2 regions of the Pseudoalteromonas sp. AOP7-A1-14 genome follow, and region 1 is predicted to be linked to the other one. Evidence: predicted binding sites of a transcription regulator. Region 1 holds the regulator's gene; the other holds the start of a gene.
What was found. Region 1 encodes sigma-54, which starts transcription at its own class of promoters, with help from an activator protein. Its sites were predicted from a motif close to GTTGGCACGNNNNTNGNNT; they were not measured.
Positions count from the first base shown of each region.

Region 2: the regulator sigma-54 is predicted to act here: its motif matches at 3,474-3,492, upstream of ACT3RM_RS08435 (EF-hand domain-containing protein).

Region 1 covers NZ_JBQSVO010000011.1:22,897-30,767, reverse strand. Annotated here, with positions in the region: gene ACT3RM_RS03605 (HesA/MoeB/ThiF family protein) at 1-168, shown strand, start outside; gene ACT3RM_RS03600 (BON domain-containing protein) at 353-928, shown strand; gene ACT3RM_RS03595 (YqaE/Pmp3 family membrane protein) at 1,004-1,162, shown strand; gene mgtE (magnesium transporter) at 1,572-2,930, opposite strand; gene ACT3RM_RS03585 (HPr family phosphocarrier protein) at 3,049-3,321, opposite strand; gene rapZ (RNase adapter RapZ) at 3,343-4,188, opposite strand; gene ACT3RM_RS03575 (PTS sugar transporter subunit IIA) at 4,201-4,650, opposite strand; gene hpf (ribosome hibernation promoting factor) at 4,655-4,942, opposite strand; gene ACT3RM_RS03565 (RNA polymerase factor sigma-54) at 4,971-6,464, opposite strand; gene lptB (LPS export ABC transporter ATP-binding protein) at 6,526-7,251, opposite strand; gene lptA (lipopolysaccharide transport periplasmic protein LptA) at 7,248-7,772, opposite strand; gene lptC (LPS export ABC transporter periplasmic protein LptC) at 7,762-7,871, opposite strand, start outside.
Region 2 covers NZ_JBQSVO010000042.1:8,048-15,918, forward strand. Annotated here, with positions in the region: gene ACT3RM_RS08420 (TrkH family potassium uptake protein) at 1-958, shown strand, start outside; gene ACT3RM_RS08425 (calmodulin) at 1,493-1,711, shown strand; gene ACT3RM_RS08430 (calmodulin) at 1,841-2,053, shown strand; gene ACT3RM_RS08435 (EF-hand domain-containing protein) at 3,571-3,783, shown strand; gene ACT3RM_RS08440 (calmodulin) at 3,924-4,136, shown strand; gene ACT3RM_RS08445 (EF-hand domain-containing protein) at 4,210-4,425, shown strand; gene ACT3RM_RS08450 (TonB-dependent siderophore receptor) at 4,492-6,642, opposite strand; gene trkA (Trk system potassium transporter TrkA) at 6,837-7,871, opposite strand, start outside.

The sequences.
Region 1 (7,871 bases):
CCGCTTCTAGGTGTGATGGGATCAATGCAGGCATTACTCGGGATTAATTTAATCCTAGGGCACCACCAAGGTAGCCAGTTTATCTGTTTTGATGGTTTAACTCTCGCACAGCAAAAATTCACTCTTACGAAATCTACCGATTGCTCTGAGTGTTATAGCCCAGTATAAAATACTTACAAATGACCATGAAGTGTTTATCTATTGTTGCAATACTAGGAATAAATTACCGAGTAGCTTGTAAAAAAATTACAACGGTTAAATGTTTTTTTGTATCTTATTGATTATTAATAGTTATAAAGTTGGCGCGATGTTCGCATATTAAATAGCGTAACTAATCAAAAGGAAACAGATTATGAAAACATTTAACAAAACAATGATTGCAGCTTTAGTTCTTGGTACAACAGCAATGGGTGCTCAAGCCAATAGCTGGGAAAGTGAAAGTAAAGATGCATGGGTTGATGGTAAGGCTGAAACCGTACTGTTAATGAATAGCAATCTGAATAATTTTGACATTAATACCGATGTTAAAAATGGTAAGGTAACATTAACTGGTAAAGTGAAAAGTGATCTTGATAAAGAGCTTGCTGAAGAACTTGTGTTAAGCATTGATGATGTCATGGACGTAGATAACCAGTTAACTGTTATTCAAGATAAAAAGTCAGCCATGATGAAAAGTAAAGACATGGACAGCGATGATAGCGCTGATAGTGACTTAACAGATGCTAAAATTACCACTGTTATCACAACGCGTTATTTGTTCAATTCTGAAGTAAGCGGTACTAATATCGACGTTGATACAGATAAAGGTGTAGTCACGTTGAACGGTACAGTTGAATCTGACGCTGAAAAGCAGTTAGCTGTTAAAATTGCCTCAAATGCAGAAGATGTAAGAGATGTTAAAGACAATCTTACTATCGTTAAAAAGTAATATTTGTCACTTTATAAAGCCCAGTCTTTTGGGCTTTAAGTTTGAGATTTAGTTTTTTATAGTAAGGAGCGCAAGATGGATTTAATACGTATTATATTTTCAGTGCTCATTCCACCTTTAGGTGTTTTTTTACAGGTAGGTTTGGGTGCACAATTTTGGATTAACATCTTGTTAACATTGCTGGGTTATATTCCTGGTTTGATCCATGCGATTTATATCATCGCTAGACGTTAATAAGCCGTATTCATTAATACTTACAAGGAAGAACAGGCGCAAGTCTGCAAGGAGGAATGTTATGGAGTATAATCATACAAAAGAAAGTCATTTTAAAGAAACGGATGTACAAAGTGTGTCGCTATGGACGGCGCAGCAATGGAAGAAAATTATGGATACTACTTCACCGAGCAAGTAAGTAATGGATTATAGAAGGCTTGGATAAATAAGGATAATGGAAGTTAAGGTGGAATTACGAGAATGGCTATGGATAGCTGTAAGCACACGAAAAGTAAGGGTGGTTAGCTAGGATGGCAGCAATATTAGAAGTGTTAAGTAGTAAAAACCATAAGTGCATGTTACTAAATGCCGCCCTTAGTGAGTATGTAGAGTTGAGCTAATTCAAGCAACTTTTCTTACACTAACTCAATTAAATCAGTAACCAAGTTGCAGTGCCTAAAAAGGCGAAAATACCTATTATATCAGTCACTGTAGTTAATAACACACTACCTGCAAGGGCTGGATCTATATTCATCTTTTTCAAAATTAGTGGAATACTAGCACCGGCTATACCTGCTGCTACTAAGTTCATAAACATAGCAAAAGCAAGCACGGCTCCCAACTTAAAGTCCCACTGCCAAATAGCGACCACGCCTGCTATTAAAATTGACCATACCACGCCATTAATCGCGCCGATAGCCAGTTCTTTCATCAGCAAAAAGCGTTGGTTGGTTTGATTTATATGGCCAACTGCAATACCGCGGATAACCAGAGTGAGTGTTTGACTACCTGCAACACCCCCCATCGACGGCACAATACCGTTAAGTACGGCTAGAATAGGTAAAACAGCGAGAGTGTTTTCAAAAAAGCTGGCGACAAAAGCAGCTGTTAACGCCGTCAATAAATTCACACCAAGCCAAATAGAGCGCTTTTGGGAGCTTTTTAATACGGGAGCAAAGGTATCCTCTTCGTCATCAAGGCCGGCTAAGCTCAATAAGCTATGTTCAGCATCTTCACGAATAACATCAACGATATCATCGATAGTAATACGACCAAGTAATTGTGCGTTATCATCAACAACAGGGGCTGAAATCCAGTTATGGCGTTCAAACAGCTGCGCAACGTCACTCTCATCCATAGAGATGGCAATTGACTCACAGTCTTCATCCATCAAATCACGAATGACTTTATCCGGAGAGTTAGTTAATAGTACGCTTAGCGGCATTGCGCCCAAAAAACAGTTATGCTTATCAACTACGTATAAATCGTCGGTGCCTTCAGGTAGCTCGCCGCGTAAGCGCAGATAGCGAAGGACTACATCAATAGTAACATCAGGGCGAATAGTCACCGTATCGGTGTTCATTAATGCCCCGGCTGAGCGCTCTTGATAAGAAAGTGCTTGGGTAGCACGTTCTCTATCTTGGCTGTCCATGGCGCCAACCACATTTTGATAAACTGTATCGGGCAGGCTACGTAATACTTCGCCGAAGTCATCATCGCTCATGTCTTCAGTGGCAGCAGCTATATGCTCAGGTTCCATTTGCGCAATAATACCCAAGCGCACATCTTCAGAAAGCTCTTCGAGTACATCACCTTGCACATCAGGGTCGACCAGTTGCCATAGTAAACTACGGATTTTATGCGGAGATGACTCTAGTAATAGCGCGGTATCGCACGGGGCCGTTTTTGCTAACATACGCCTGACTTGAACAAACTGCCCACTATTGAGTGACTGAGTCACCTGTTTTAGTTGTTGTAGTGGATAATCCTGTTCAAAAGTATCGGGCATTGGCGTCCTTATAAAAATAAACTATTACGAAGATAGAAAAATTCAGATAATTAACAATGTTTTGGCTAAAAACTGTATTTAGTTTACCGCAATTTAAAGACAGACACCAAGCGCAAGCTTATTCTTGCTCGTTAAAACGCTCTGCTATTAACTGTCCGATGGCTGCAAGCGCGGATTTTGCATCAGGGCCTTTACAAATAACTTTTACTTCTTTGCCTTTACTGCTTTCTAACAGCATCAGTGCTAAGACACTGTCGCCAGCCGCTTGTTTTTCATCTTGAAATAGCGTTATGGTGGCATCAAATTGCACTGCTAATTGTGCAAGAACGCTAGCAGCACGAGCATGTAGGCCTAACTTGTTTTTAATTAAAAAAGTATCTTCTGCATACATTAATTGTGGCTACCTTGGTATTTATATTTCTTGTTCACGGTGGCGAATTTTCACATTTGAGTGAGACATTGCAAAACTTTCACCAATGGTTTGCGCTAAATAGACTGAACGATGCTGGCCACCTGTGCAACCAATAGCAATAGTTAAATAGCTACGATTATTACGCTCTAAATGAGGCAGCCATGTTTGTACAAAGGTTTGAATTTGCCAGGTGAACTTTTGCACTATACTGTGACTTGCTAAATAATCCTTTACTGGTTGATCAAGTCCTGTCAGTGGCTTTAACTCAAGTTCCCAATGTGGGTTTGGTAAAAATCGTGCGTCAAATACGTAATCAGCTTGTTTAGGAATTCCATGTTTAAAGCCAAATGATTCAAAAGTTATGATTAATTTTTTGTCTTTTTTGCCGAGAATTTTTTCACGAATTGATTCAGCCAGCTGGTGGACACTTAAATCGGTGGTATCAATAATAAAATCAGCATGAGTGATCAGTACATCCAGCAATATTTTTTCTTGTTTTATCGCTAAATCAAGCGGTAAAGAGTCAATCGATAATGGATGCAGGCGACGAGTCTCAGAAAAACGTTTTATCAGTGTTTGCTCGTCGCTGTCTAAATAAAATAAAGTTGGTTTTGCAAATCCAGGTAGGTATTCGAGTATATCGTTAAATTCTTTTTGTTCTTTAGGCAGGTTTCTAACGTCGATGCTAACAGCTATTTTGTCGTAATTGTCTGATACACTTCGTACTAGAGACGGTAATAGGTTAACTGGAATATTATCTACGCAGTAATAGCCTAAGTCTTCTAATACTCGTAGCGCAACGGACTTCCCTGAGCCTGAGCGGCCGCTGACGATAATTAACTCCATTACTAGTCTCCTTTATTGTGCATCAATTACATTAAATAAATCTTGGTCCGTTTTTGCGCTACGTAATTGTTTGCAAAACTCTTTATTGTTTAGTTTATCAGCAATGGCGGCTAGCGTCTTTAAGTGCAGCTCACTATCACCGTCAGGGACGATGAGTGCGACAAATATATCAACAGGGCGATTATCGATAGCATCAAAATTAATGGGTGATTTACTCACTAGCACAAGCGCTAAAGGACTATCAATACCATTCATTCGGCCATGAGGAATAGCAATACCTTTACCTATACCTGTACTCCCCAACTTTTCGCGAGTCAACAGCGCATTAAGTATATCTTGCTGGACTAAATGCGGTAACTGCTCGTGGGCTAGCTGGCTTATGAATTCAATAATGCGTTTTTTGCTATTAAAAAGGACCGCAGCTTTACTGCAGTCCTGACAAGTAAGTGAGCTTAATTTCATAGGATTAATGTCGAGCAATCTTCTCTTTGTGTTTGATTACTTGGCGGTCTAGTTTATTTATAAGTCCGTCAATCGCGGCGTACATGTCTTGGTGCTGTGTCGAAGCGAACAACTCCGCGCCACTGACATGTAAAGTGGCTTCTGCTTTTTGCTTTAGTTTTACTACATCAAGAATGACATGCACATTGTTTATATGATCAAAGTGCCTTTCTAGCTTCGCAAATTTACTATTTACATAGTCTCTTAATGAATCAGTAATATCTACATGGCGACCCGTTAAATTTAATTGCATAAGCATTTTCCTTCTGTGTGTTAACGCCTTAAATCAAACTTTTTCTTTGGTTCGATGGTGGAATAGCAAGCGACTCGCGGTATTTTGCAATGGTGCGTCTAGCCACTTTTATTCCTTGCTCTGCCAATATATCTGCTATTTTGCTATCACTCAACGGTTTCGCTGAGTTTTCTGCGCTGACTAGCTTTTTGATCAGAGCACGAATAGCTGTTGATGAGCATTCCCCCCCATTTTCGGTGCTTACATGACTTGAAAAAAAGTATTTCAACTCAAAAATACCGCGTGGAGTATGCATATATTTTTGCGTAGTTACTCGCGAAATTGTTGACTCATGCATTTCCACCATTTCAGCTACATCATTTAAAACCATTGGGCGCATAGCTTCGGGTCCATGTTCAAAAAAACCTTGTTGTTGCTGCACAATGCAGTTAGTTACTTTTAATAAAGTATCGTTACGGCTTTCTAAGCTTTTAATAAACCATTTGGCTTCTTGCAGATGAGAGCGAATGAACTGGCTGTCACTGCTTGATTTAACAGAGCGAGACATTGCCGCATACTGGCTGTTTACACGAATTTTTGGCATGCTGTCGGGGTTAAGCTCAACTATCCAGCGGCCTTTTATTTTCTTCACTGACACATCAGGAATAACGTACTCAGATTCTTCACGCACAATGGTATCAGCCGGCTTGGGATTGAGACTGTGAATGAGCGTCATAACCTCTTTAAGCTCGTCTTCTTTAAGCTTAGTCTTTTTCATTAAAGTACGGTAATCACGACTGGCTAATAAATCGATATGATCAGTTAGAACCTTTTTTGTCTCGCTAATCCAAGGGGTTGCGGGATCAAATTGATTTAGTTGAATACATAGGCATTCAGGTAAGCTGCGTGCGCCGATGCCGATTGGGTCAAAAAGTTGAATTCTCTTTAACACAGCTTGTATTTCATCAAGTTCTATTTCTTCTTCGCCGCCTTGATTCAAGCTTTCTAATAAGTCTTCACAACTAACGGTTAAAATACCTGATTCATCGATGCCTTCAACAATAGCTAAAGCGATCGCCTCATCAGTGGGACTAAATGGCGTTAACTGTAGTTGCCACATTAAATATTCGTGCAGTGTTTCTGTTGATGCACCTTGATAAATAGATTCATCTTCAGGCATTGGCCCTGATGACGTATTAGGGGCTGCACTCATGTACTCATCCCACGTAACGTCCATTGCCATTTCGTCACTCACGGTTTCTTTAGTTAATGCTTCTGAGCTTTCTTGTTCGTATTCGCTTGAGGTTTCGTCTGGCGAAGCGCTAACCGTGACATCATCTGTATCTTGCTTTTGTTCATTTTTACCAGCATCTTCGTCACTAAAATTTTGTTCTTCAACCTCAAGTAATGGGTTGCTATCTAACGCTTCTTGTATTTCTTGCTGGAGATCCAATGTACTAAGTTGCAGCAGGCGTATCGCTTGTTGCAGCTGTGGTGTCATTGTAAGTTGCTGGCCCATGCGCAGCTGTAATGATTGCCTCATGTATCTCTAACAATCCTTTTTAAAATGTTGTCATAATTAATACTAGCAGATGCTAGTCGATTTAGAGTCTAAACTGTTCACCTAGGTAAACATCGCGCACTGTTTTATTATTTAATACGTTTTCAGGAGTGCCAGATGCAATTAGCTCCCCATGAGAAACAATGTAGGCTTTTTCACAAACATCAAGGGTTTCTCGTACATTGTGATCAGTAATAAGTACGCCTATACCTCGGTTTTTAAGGTGTTCAATAATCTTCTTTATATCTAACACTGAAATAGGGTCAACACCAGCAAAAGGCTCATCTAAAAGAATAAATTTAGGATTGGCTGCTAATGCGCGAGCTATTTCTACCCGGCGGCGTTCACCACCAGACAATGCCATGCCTTGGCTATCACGAATGTGTTGAATACTTAGTTCGTCAAGTAATTCATTTAGTACCTCTTCGCGTTCAGTCTTTTTTAGTTCTTTACGAGTTTCTAAAATTGCCATTAAATTTTGGTAAACGGTGAGTTTACGAAAAATTGATGATTCTTGTGGTAAATAGCCAATTCCTAAGCGTGCGCGGCTGTGCATTGGTAGTAGCGTTATGTCTTGCTCATCAATAGTAATACGCCCTTTATCACTTGGAACTAAACCAACAATCATATAAAAAGTGGTGGTTTTACCCGCACCATTTGGGCCAAGTAAGCCAACAATACTACCTGCACTGACTTCAAGACCGACATTTTTTACGACTTCGCGGCCTTTATAGCTTTTTGCTAAAAATTCTGCTTTTAAAGTGCTCATGGTTGGCCTTTTTCGTTATCTTTTTTGCTGTTTATAGGCACTAAAATGGTGTGTACTCGGTCGTCAGAGTTTTCATCTTTTTCGGCGCTAATAAGCTGTTGCTGCATATCGTAGGTGATGCTTTTAGCATTAATTTCTTGTCCTGCCTGAGTCACTTTAGCATCACCAACTAGGGTCAAAAAGCGTTTTGCTACGTCGTAACGTACTTCATTGGCGCTGGCGCTCATTACAGTGCCATCGGTTTGCTTTTCTTCAAAGTAGGCAGGCTTGCCTGTTGCGATTAACAATTGTTTATTTTCGCCTAAATCGCCGCGTTTATGAACCTCAAGGCGATCGGCTGTAATATGACGATTACCATGAATTACTTCGACATTTTTTTCAAAAATCCCCACATTTTCTTTAAGTTGTGCTTGCTGCTTATCGGCACTAATTGATACTTGATCTGCAGGCGGCGTGGCTGCGATTGTTGAAAAAGCGATGAATAGGCTTGGTAATAGTATTTTAGTTAGTTTATTGGTCATAATATATGGTTCGCGTATGGTTGATAAGTTCTATCACTTCGGCTTTTAAATCGGCTTCGAGGCCGCGGCCAGTGATCTTTAAATTCGGACCGATTAATT
Region 2 (7,871 bases), on a different contig from region 1:
ACCAGGCCCAGTTAAAGATTCTAAAATGACACCACGTATTGCCGATACTGCAAAACACCTTTGGTATATTTATGTGTCACTTACTACAGCCTGTACGCTGTCATATTGGGTGGCAGGTATGAACTGGTTTGATGCAATATGTCATGCCTTTTCTACCGTCGCGATAGGGGGGTTTTCAACATATGATGCCTCTATGGGGCATTTTAACAGCCCTGTAATCAACTTTATCAGTGTGGTTTTTTTATTAATTGCGGCGGCTAATTTTTCTTTGCACTATGCTGCAGTCGCTAATCGTAACTTAAAAGTTTATATTCGCGACCCAGAGTTTAAAGTATTTTTGTTTATTCAATTAGCGTTAGTGGTTGTGTGTTTTGCGGTACTTTCGTCGAACAACATTTATGCCAATGGTGATGAAACGCTAGATCAAGCGCTATTTCAATCCGTATCTATGGGCACTACCGCGGGCTTTACTACCGATAACTTTTCTGCGTGGCCGTTGTTTTTACCAATATTATTAGTCTTTTCTAGCTTTATTGGTGGTTGCGCGGGATCAACCGGTGGTGGCATGAAAGTAGTACGAGTATTGTTATTGTACTTACAAGGTATTCGAGAGCTTAATAGGTTGGTGCACCCGCGCGCTATTTATTCTATTAAGTTGGGTCGTAAAGCTTTACCGGATAAAGTTGTTGAGGCGGTATGGGGGTTTTTCTCTGCTTACGCCTTGGTTTTTGTAATTATTATGCTGGCTTTAATGGGCACCGGAATGGATAACATTACTGCGTTTTCAGCAACGGCAGCGTGTTTAAATAATTTGGGTCCTGGTCTTGGTGATGTTGCAGCTCATTACGGTACTATTTCAGATGCAGCAAAATGGTTACTTACGATTGCAATGGTATTTGGTCGGCTCGAAATCTTTACTTTACTGGTACTGTTTACACCGACCTTTTGGCGAGGCTAGCACTTAAATCATATCGATATTTTAGTCATTAATCACCTTATTGATTTAACCGTATTAGAGCCTTTTGAGTAAACAGTTTTCGCTAGTTTGCGACAAGTTAACGAAAAGTCAGCAGCATATTTATATTACCTGCTATTAATTATAAAATTAATTTTTTTATTTAAAAACAAAAGCTTAATTTATTTTTAATAAGAAAAAAGTTAACAGTATAATTTTTTTGCAGCGTTTTAATTTAAATTTCCCTTCTAAATCTACCCTAAATTTATATTTGGTTTAATTGGCGCCACTTTAATTTAATGTAACCAATATTGATTATATTGGTAATGATGTATTTCCTCTTAATTACTGTTGCTAATTGGCAACAAAAAACACTTCAAAAAAAGTATAAACTGATATGCTTATAATATAACTCATTGAAATATAGTGATTTTAAAGTTTTGGCACTGAAGTTGTAATAGTTAGTTCGAACTTAATGAAGAAGTGATTGACCATTAAGAGTTTAATCACTCACATATAATTTGAAGGAATATTACTATGAACATACTTAGCAAAGGGATAGTACTTATTGCATTAACTTCTTCATCTGCGGCATTTGCTTTTGAGGCGCTAGACTTTGATACGCTTGATGTAGATAAAAGTGGAGCTATTAGTCAAGTCGAAGCGTCGGAAGATGCTGAGCTTATGAATAGGTTTGCAGAACGAGATACTGACCAGAACGGTGAGTTATCAAAAGAAGAGTATTCAAAAGCGTAAAGCTAACGTGTTTATCCTGTGTTGCCAAAGACAACCTAAGTGGATAAGGAATTACTGAAAGAGGATAACAAGGACTGTGTTAAACCTAGTTTAAGCGATTTTTTTGATAGTACATTGAAGGATTATATTATGAATACATTAAATAAAACATTAGCATTAATCGCCCTAGCTTCATCTTCAGCGGTATTCGCGGGTACCGACTTCGACACCCTTGATGTTGACGGTAGCGGCACCATTAGCCAGCAAGAAGCGGCGGTTGATGCAGCGCTTTCAGCTAAGTTTGCAGAGCTTGATACCGATCAAAATGGTGAGCTGTCTCAAGACGAGTTTGCTAAAGCTTAATTTCATTATTGGAATACCCGAAAAGGATTTCTCCCTATACGAACAAAGCAGCCAATTGGCTGCTTTTTTGCGTTTGTATAAAGCAACTATTCACCCACCTCACTGTTATTGTTAAATTTATTTGGTTTGTTATCTATCATGTTCTTAACTGGCGCATGGAAGTAAATTATTTTTGAGCTAATAAGTTCTACGCTGCACTTATAGTCAGTATTTGGATTTTTAGGCATTTATACAGCCGCTCAATATTACCCAAATTATAATCATAAAAAACAATACTGTAGCGAACTAGACGCAAAATTTTTCCTATAGAAAAATTACCCCCACTTATTAATAACGACCCCTTAGGTTTACTTTTTTATTTGGGTGCCGAGCCCCAAAAAATACCTACCTTGAGTTGTCAAAATCACGCTAGGGACAGGGCTATCATGTTGTTATCTTTGTTTTATGTCCCTATGAATGTTTATGTCCCTATGAATGACTATGCCAGCATTGCTTTAGCGTTTTATTAATCTTGAGTGTCGGTCTCAGCGGCTATTTAGTAATTTTTCTGGCAAGAGCTTTTAAGCGACAAGAATACCGGGTTGTATCAACGCCTTGTCTATGGAATGCAGCTAACATGGTTAAGTATATTTTCGTTAGTGATTTAATATTTATAATAGGAGGTGCTTATATCTGAATATGCAGTAAGTGTTGATGCATCTTCTCCTCCAGATAGAGTACCACTGAGAAAAATTCGATCTAGAAGAGGCTTTTATTGCATCACTGTCGAGTTGCCATATGTTGTGCTTTTTCTCCATTGCTGTAAAAAATAACTGGTTGTTGATGGGGTTATCGATAATGCTTTCGCGTGATGAAAAAAGAGACCTATTGTAAAATTGTTATGACGCAAGTAACACTTCGGCCTGTGATTATATTTTTACAGACTAAACCTACTACTTTATAAGGCTGAAGAAATGCACCACCAGTCACATGAACTGTGTTTCATTACTAATTCGTAAAACGAAGGTGATCATTGAAGTGTAAAATTGAGAGTTTTTTAGTGCAGGTAAGCGGTGGGTTTCGCTTACTGGCAACAAATAGTGGTTTCTTTTTCTAATTTAAAAAAATAATTTACTAATATTCACCAAATTAAAAATTACTATATATAAATCATTGTGTTATGCATAAAAAAGTAATTGAATTTATCATAACTATTTTTATTAAGCATTTTAAGTTAAGCCGAGCACACCCTTTAAAAGCACATAGCCGCCTGCAAGAAATCATTTTTGTGTTATTTATAAAAAACATAACAACTTGATATTTATATCTTTTAATTTATCCCTAGCAATCGTGTTGCTAAAAAGAAACAGTAAATCCGTTTTAAAATCTTTGTTCATTCAAAATAACCATTTAACATGTTGAAATTGTTTAATTTTTAAATGTTGGCATCGAAGTTGTAATAGTTAGTTCGAACTTAATGAAAAAGTAATTAACCATTAAGAACTTAATTACAAACATACAATTTGAAGGAATAGATTATGAACACATTAAACAAAACGTTTGCACTTATCGCCCTAGCTTCTTCATCTGCAGCGTTTGCTGCAACTGATTTCGACACACTTGATGTTGATGGTAGTGGATCAATTAGCCAAAGTGAAGCATCAATAGATGCAGAGCTAATGAGCATGTTTACAGAGCTTGATACTGACCAAAATGGTGAGTTATCAAAAGAAGAATTTTCAGAAGCTTAATTAAAAGTTACCCATCCTGAGTTGCCAAAGACAACCTAAGTAGACAAGGGAGTTTACGAAAGAGGATAACAAGGAAGTTAAAACTACTTTATTAGTTAAATAAGCTAATTCTTTTGATAGTACATTGAGGGGGTAATTTTATGAATAGATTAAATAAAGCGTTAGCACTAATCGCTGTTGCTTGTTCATCTGCAGCGTTTGCTGCAACTGATTTCGACACACTTGATGTAGACGGAAACGGCGTAATTAGCCAAAGCGAAGCGGCAGTAGATGCAGAACTTATGAATAACTTTGCTGACCTTGATACAGACCAAAGTGGTGAGCTATCGAAAGAAGAGTTTTCAAAAGTCTAGTTTTCTCTCACTGGGATCTCTGAAAAAGATTTCTTTAATTAAATATTGTTAAAATTTAAATAGGATACTTATTATGAAACGTATTAACACAGCTCTAGCACTAATCGCACTTGCATCATCTTCAGCTTTTGCCGCTGGCGTAAGCTTTGATTCTTTTGATACTGATGGCGATGGTGCTATCACGCAAGAAGAAGCGTCAGTAAATACGCAACTTGTTAAAATATTTGCTGATTTAGATACTGACAAAAATGGTGAGTTATCTAAAGAAGAGTTTTCAAAAGTTCAGTAATTCGTAAATAACTCATACGACACTACAAACGAAAAAGCAGCTTAATTAAGCTGCTTTTTTTTGTTTTTATAAATTGTAGTCTAGTTGCAATGTAAACTTACGTGGGCTGCCATAACGGTATTGATTGTAAAAACCAATTTGGCTGTAATAGGTTTTATCAAATAGGTTATCAACATTAAAGCTAACCGCTATTTGTGAGTTTATTTGATAGCTTGCCATAAAGCTGGCAATGCCATAGCTTGCTTGTTCTACTTCAACCTTTCCCTGTACTGGGTTTGTAACCTCATCAAAACTGCGGCTTTGCCAGCGATAACCAGCACCTAGCTTTAGTCCTTCTAAACTATTAGTGAGTTTATAGGTTGTAAATAGCTTAAATTGATCTTTCGGATTGGTGGTATTTAAAAGCTCGCCCTCAGGCGTTTCCCCTTCGCTGCGGGTATAGCCAAAATAACCATTCCAATTGTCGTTAAATGTACCATTGAGCTCTAATTCATAACCTTCGGTTACAGTGCCATCAATAGGTTGATAAATAGCCTGCAAAGTCTCGGGAATAGTCTCGCCGGTATATTGGCCGAGATTATCTTGATGAATTTCAAAACCAGACAAAGAAACATCTAAGCGTTCGTTTAGCAGTGATGCTTTGATGCCAATTTCATAGTTTTTACCTAGAATAGGATCGAGATAATTACCATCTTGGTCAATTTGACTTTGAGGTGTGAATATATCGGTATAGTTAGCATAGAGCGCCCAGTTATCTGTTAAAGCGTAAGTGGTGCCGAGGTAATTGGTAAGCTCGTTATCTAGTTCATAGTTGTGCTTACTGCCAAAGTTATCTTGGTCAGTTTGCCATTGATTTAGTCGGCTGCCTAAAATAACTGATAACGAATTAGTTATATTAAGCTGTGAGGAAAAATATAGAGCATCTTGTTCGGTAGTACCGTATGAGCCATAGGCCGGTGTGGATTGCCAAGTTGGTTTTGGGTAGTTGTAATCGGCAGCTGTAAAGTCGCCAATGATCATTGACTCTTCTTGTCCTGGATAATAAGGCGTCGAAAAGTCTTGCTCTTGGTTATTATAGCCAAACATTAATTGGTGACTTTGTCCTAACCAATTAAATCTGCCGCTAAGTTCAACTTCGTAGGTACGTTGTATTCTATTGGCATCAATATAATTTAACGAACCAGGCACCATACCAATGTTGGTTTGTGAGTCTGGATTACCTGTTGCCCAAAACACATCGTAATCTAAGTCATTATTGCCATAGATATAACTGGCGCTAAGTTGCCAGTTGGAATTGAAGTTGTGCTCAATACTAATAAAACTATTTAGTGCGTTGGTTTGTGACGATGACCAATTAGGCGCTGTAGAAGCTTCCCGATCATAATGGGTGCGAGTGCCATCTGCATAAAAAATAGGTAGTCCACCGGACATAGTGCCTTTTGGCTTAGTGGCTTGGTTATCAATTGATACAGTAAGCAAGGTGCTGTCAGTTAAATCCGCTTCGATAATACCGTATAAAGTCGTGCTGCTTTGCGAGAAACGATTTTGGTATGACTCCTGATCTTGGTAAGCGACAACAGCACGACCGCGAATACTTTCGGTATCATTTAAACTACCAGAAACATCGACAACACCACGATAGTTTTGCCAAGAGCCAACTGATGCAGAAAGATTTACTTGGTTGTGCGCAGTAGGGCGTTTGCGTATTAAATTAATAGCGGCAGAGGGGTTACCTGCTCCCAACATTAAACCCGTGGCGCCACGGACTATTTCAATACGCTCATAAATTGCGGTGTCGGTTAAATTATCACCGTAATTAAAGCGAGTGTCGTAGGTTGTTGCAATACCATCGTACAGAATGCTTGTTACGCTTATTCCACGAGCGGAAATTGAAAACTTACCGTTGTCGGCCTCTCTTGCATTTATACCCGTCACACCCGTTATCGCTTCAATAGCGCTGGTTAGGTGCTGATCGTTCATAAACTCGCTGGTAACAGCGATAGCTGATTGCGGAGTTTGTAAGTGAGATAAATCAAGGCCTGTAGCCGAGCTCATTGAACTTACTTTATAATCATTATGCTCCTCGCCAACGATAGTTAGCTTTTCAATATCTTCTTTAGTTTCGGCTATTGTATTAAGTGAGAAGGTTGAAAGGAGTACACTAATTACGCTGCAATAAGTAAGGCTGAGCGGTTTATTTAAGGTTGGGAGTGTCATCTGAAGAAGTCCATTTTGTATTAAAAATATAGAAGTAATTATCCACATAAAGCGTGTTTTATTTTCAAGCACCGGGAGACTAATAGATTTGATAATTAAAGTAAATGTTTTTGAGAGTGATTTTCAATTGCATTAATGGGTGGTCTACTGTGTTTATTTATACACAGTAGCGTAAAAGACTATATGAGGGTGGCTTATAAAAATATAGCGCTTACTTGGAATAGTTTTTCGACTACAGTAATGTGTTTTTTATCAATCAAGAACATAATTACGTGATCCCCTGAGTGGATAATAGTATCGTCATGAGCAATCAACACGTCGTCATTGCGTACAATCGCACCAATTGTAGTTCCGGCGGGGAGTTTAATATCGGCAATTGCGCGGCCTACCACTTTTGAGGTATTCTCATCACCATGAGCAACGGCTTCAATTGCTTCAGCTGCACCTTTGCGCAGTGAATACACATTAACAATATCACCACGGCGAACGTGAGTTAAAAGTGCTGAAATAGTGGCTTGCTGAGGAGAAATAGCAATATCTATATCGCCGCCTTGTACTAAATCAACATATGCGCCACGCTGTATAAGCACCATGGTTTTTTGTGCGCCCATACGTTTAGCCAGCATTGCTGACATAATATTGGCTTCATCATCGTTAGTGACGGCGATAAATACGTCAACTTGCTCTATATGCTCTTCTGAGAGTAGCTCTTGATCTGAGGCGTCACCACAAAATACCACAGTATTATCAAGCGTTTCAGATAACTGCGCCGCACGTTCATAATTACGTTCAAGCAATTTTACGCTGTGGTTTTTTTCAAGAGATCGGGCAAGGCCTGCACCAATATTACCCCCACCAGCAATCATGATTTTTTTGTATGAACGCTCAAGTTTTTGCAGCTCGTTCATTACTGCACGAATATGTTTCGTTGCGGCAATGAAAAACACTTCATCATCTGCTTCAATAACCGTTGTACCAAGGGGCTTAATTGCTTTACCTTGACGGTAAATAGCGGCCACACGGGTTTCAACGTTAGGTATATGCTCTTTTAATGCTGAAAGTGCATAACCAACTAATAAACCACCATAATAGGCTTTTACTGCAACAAGCGATAACATGCCATCAGCAAACTGTAGTACTTGTAGTGCGCCTGGGTAGTCTATTAAACGGCGAATATATTTAGTTACCAATGCTTCAGGGGCAATATAGTGATCGACCGGCAAGTCATC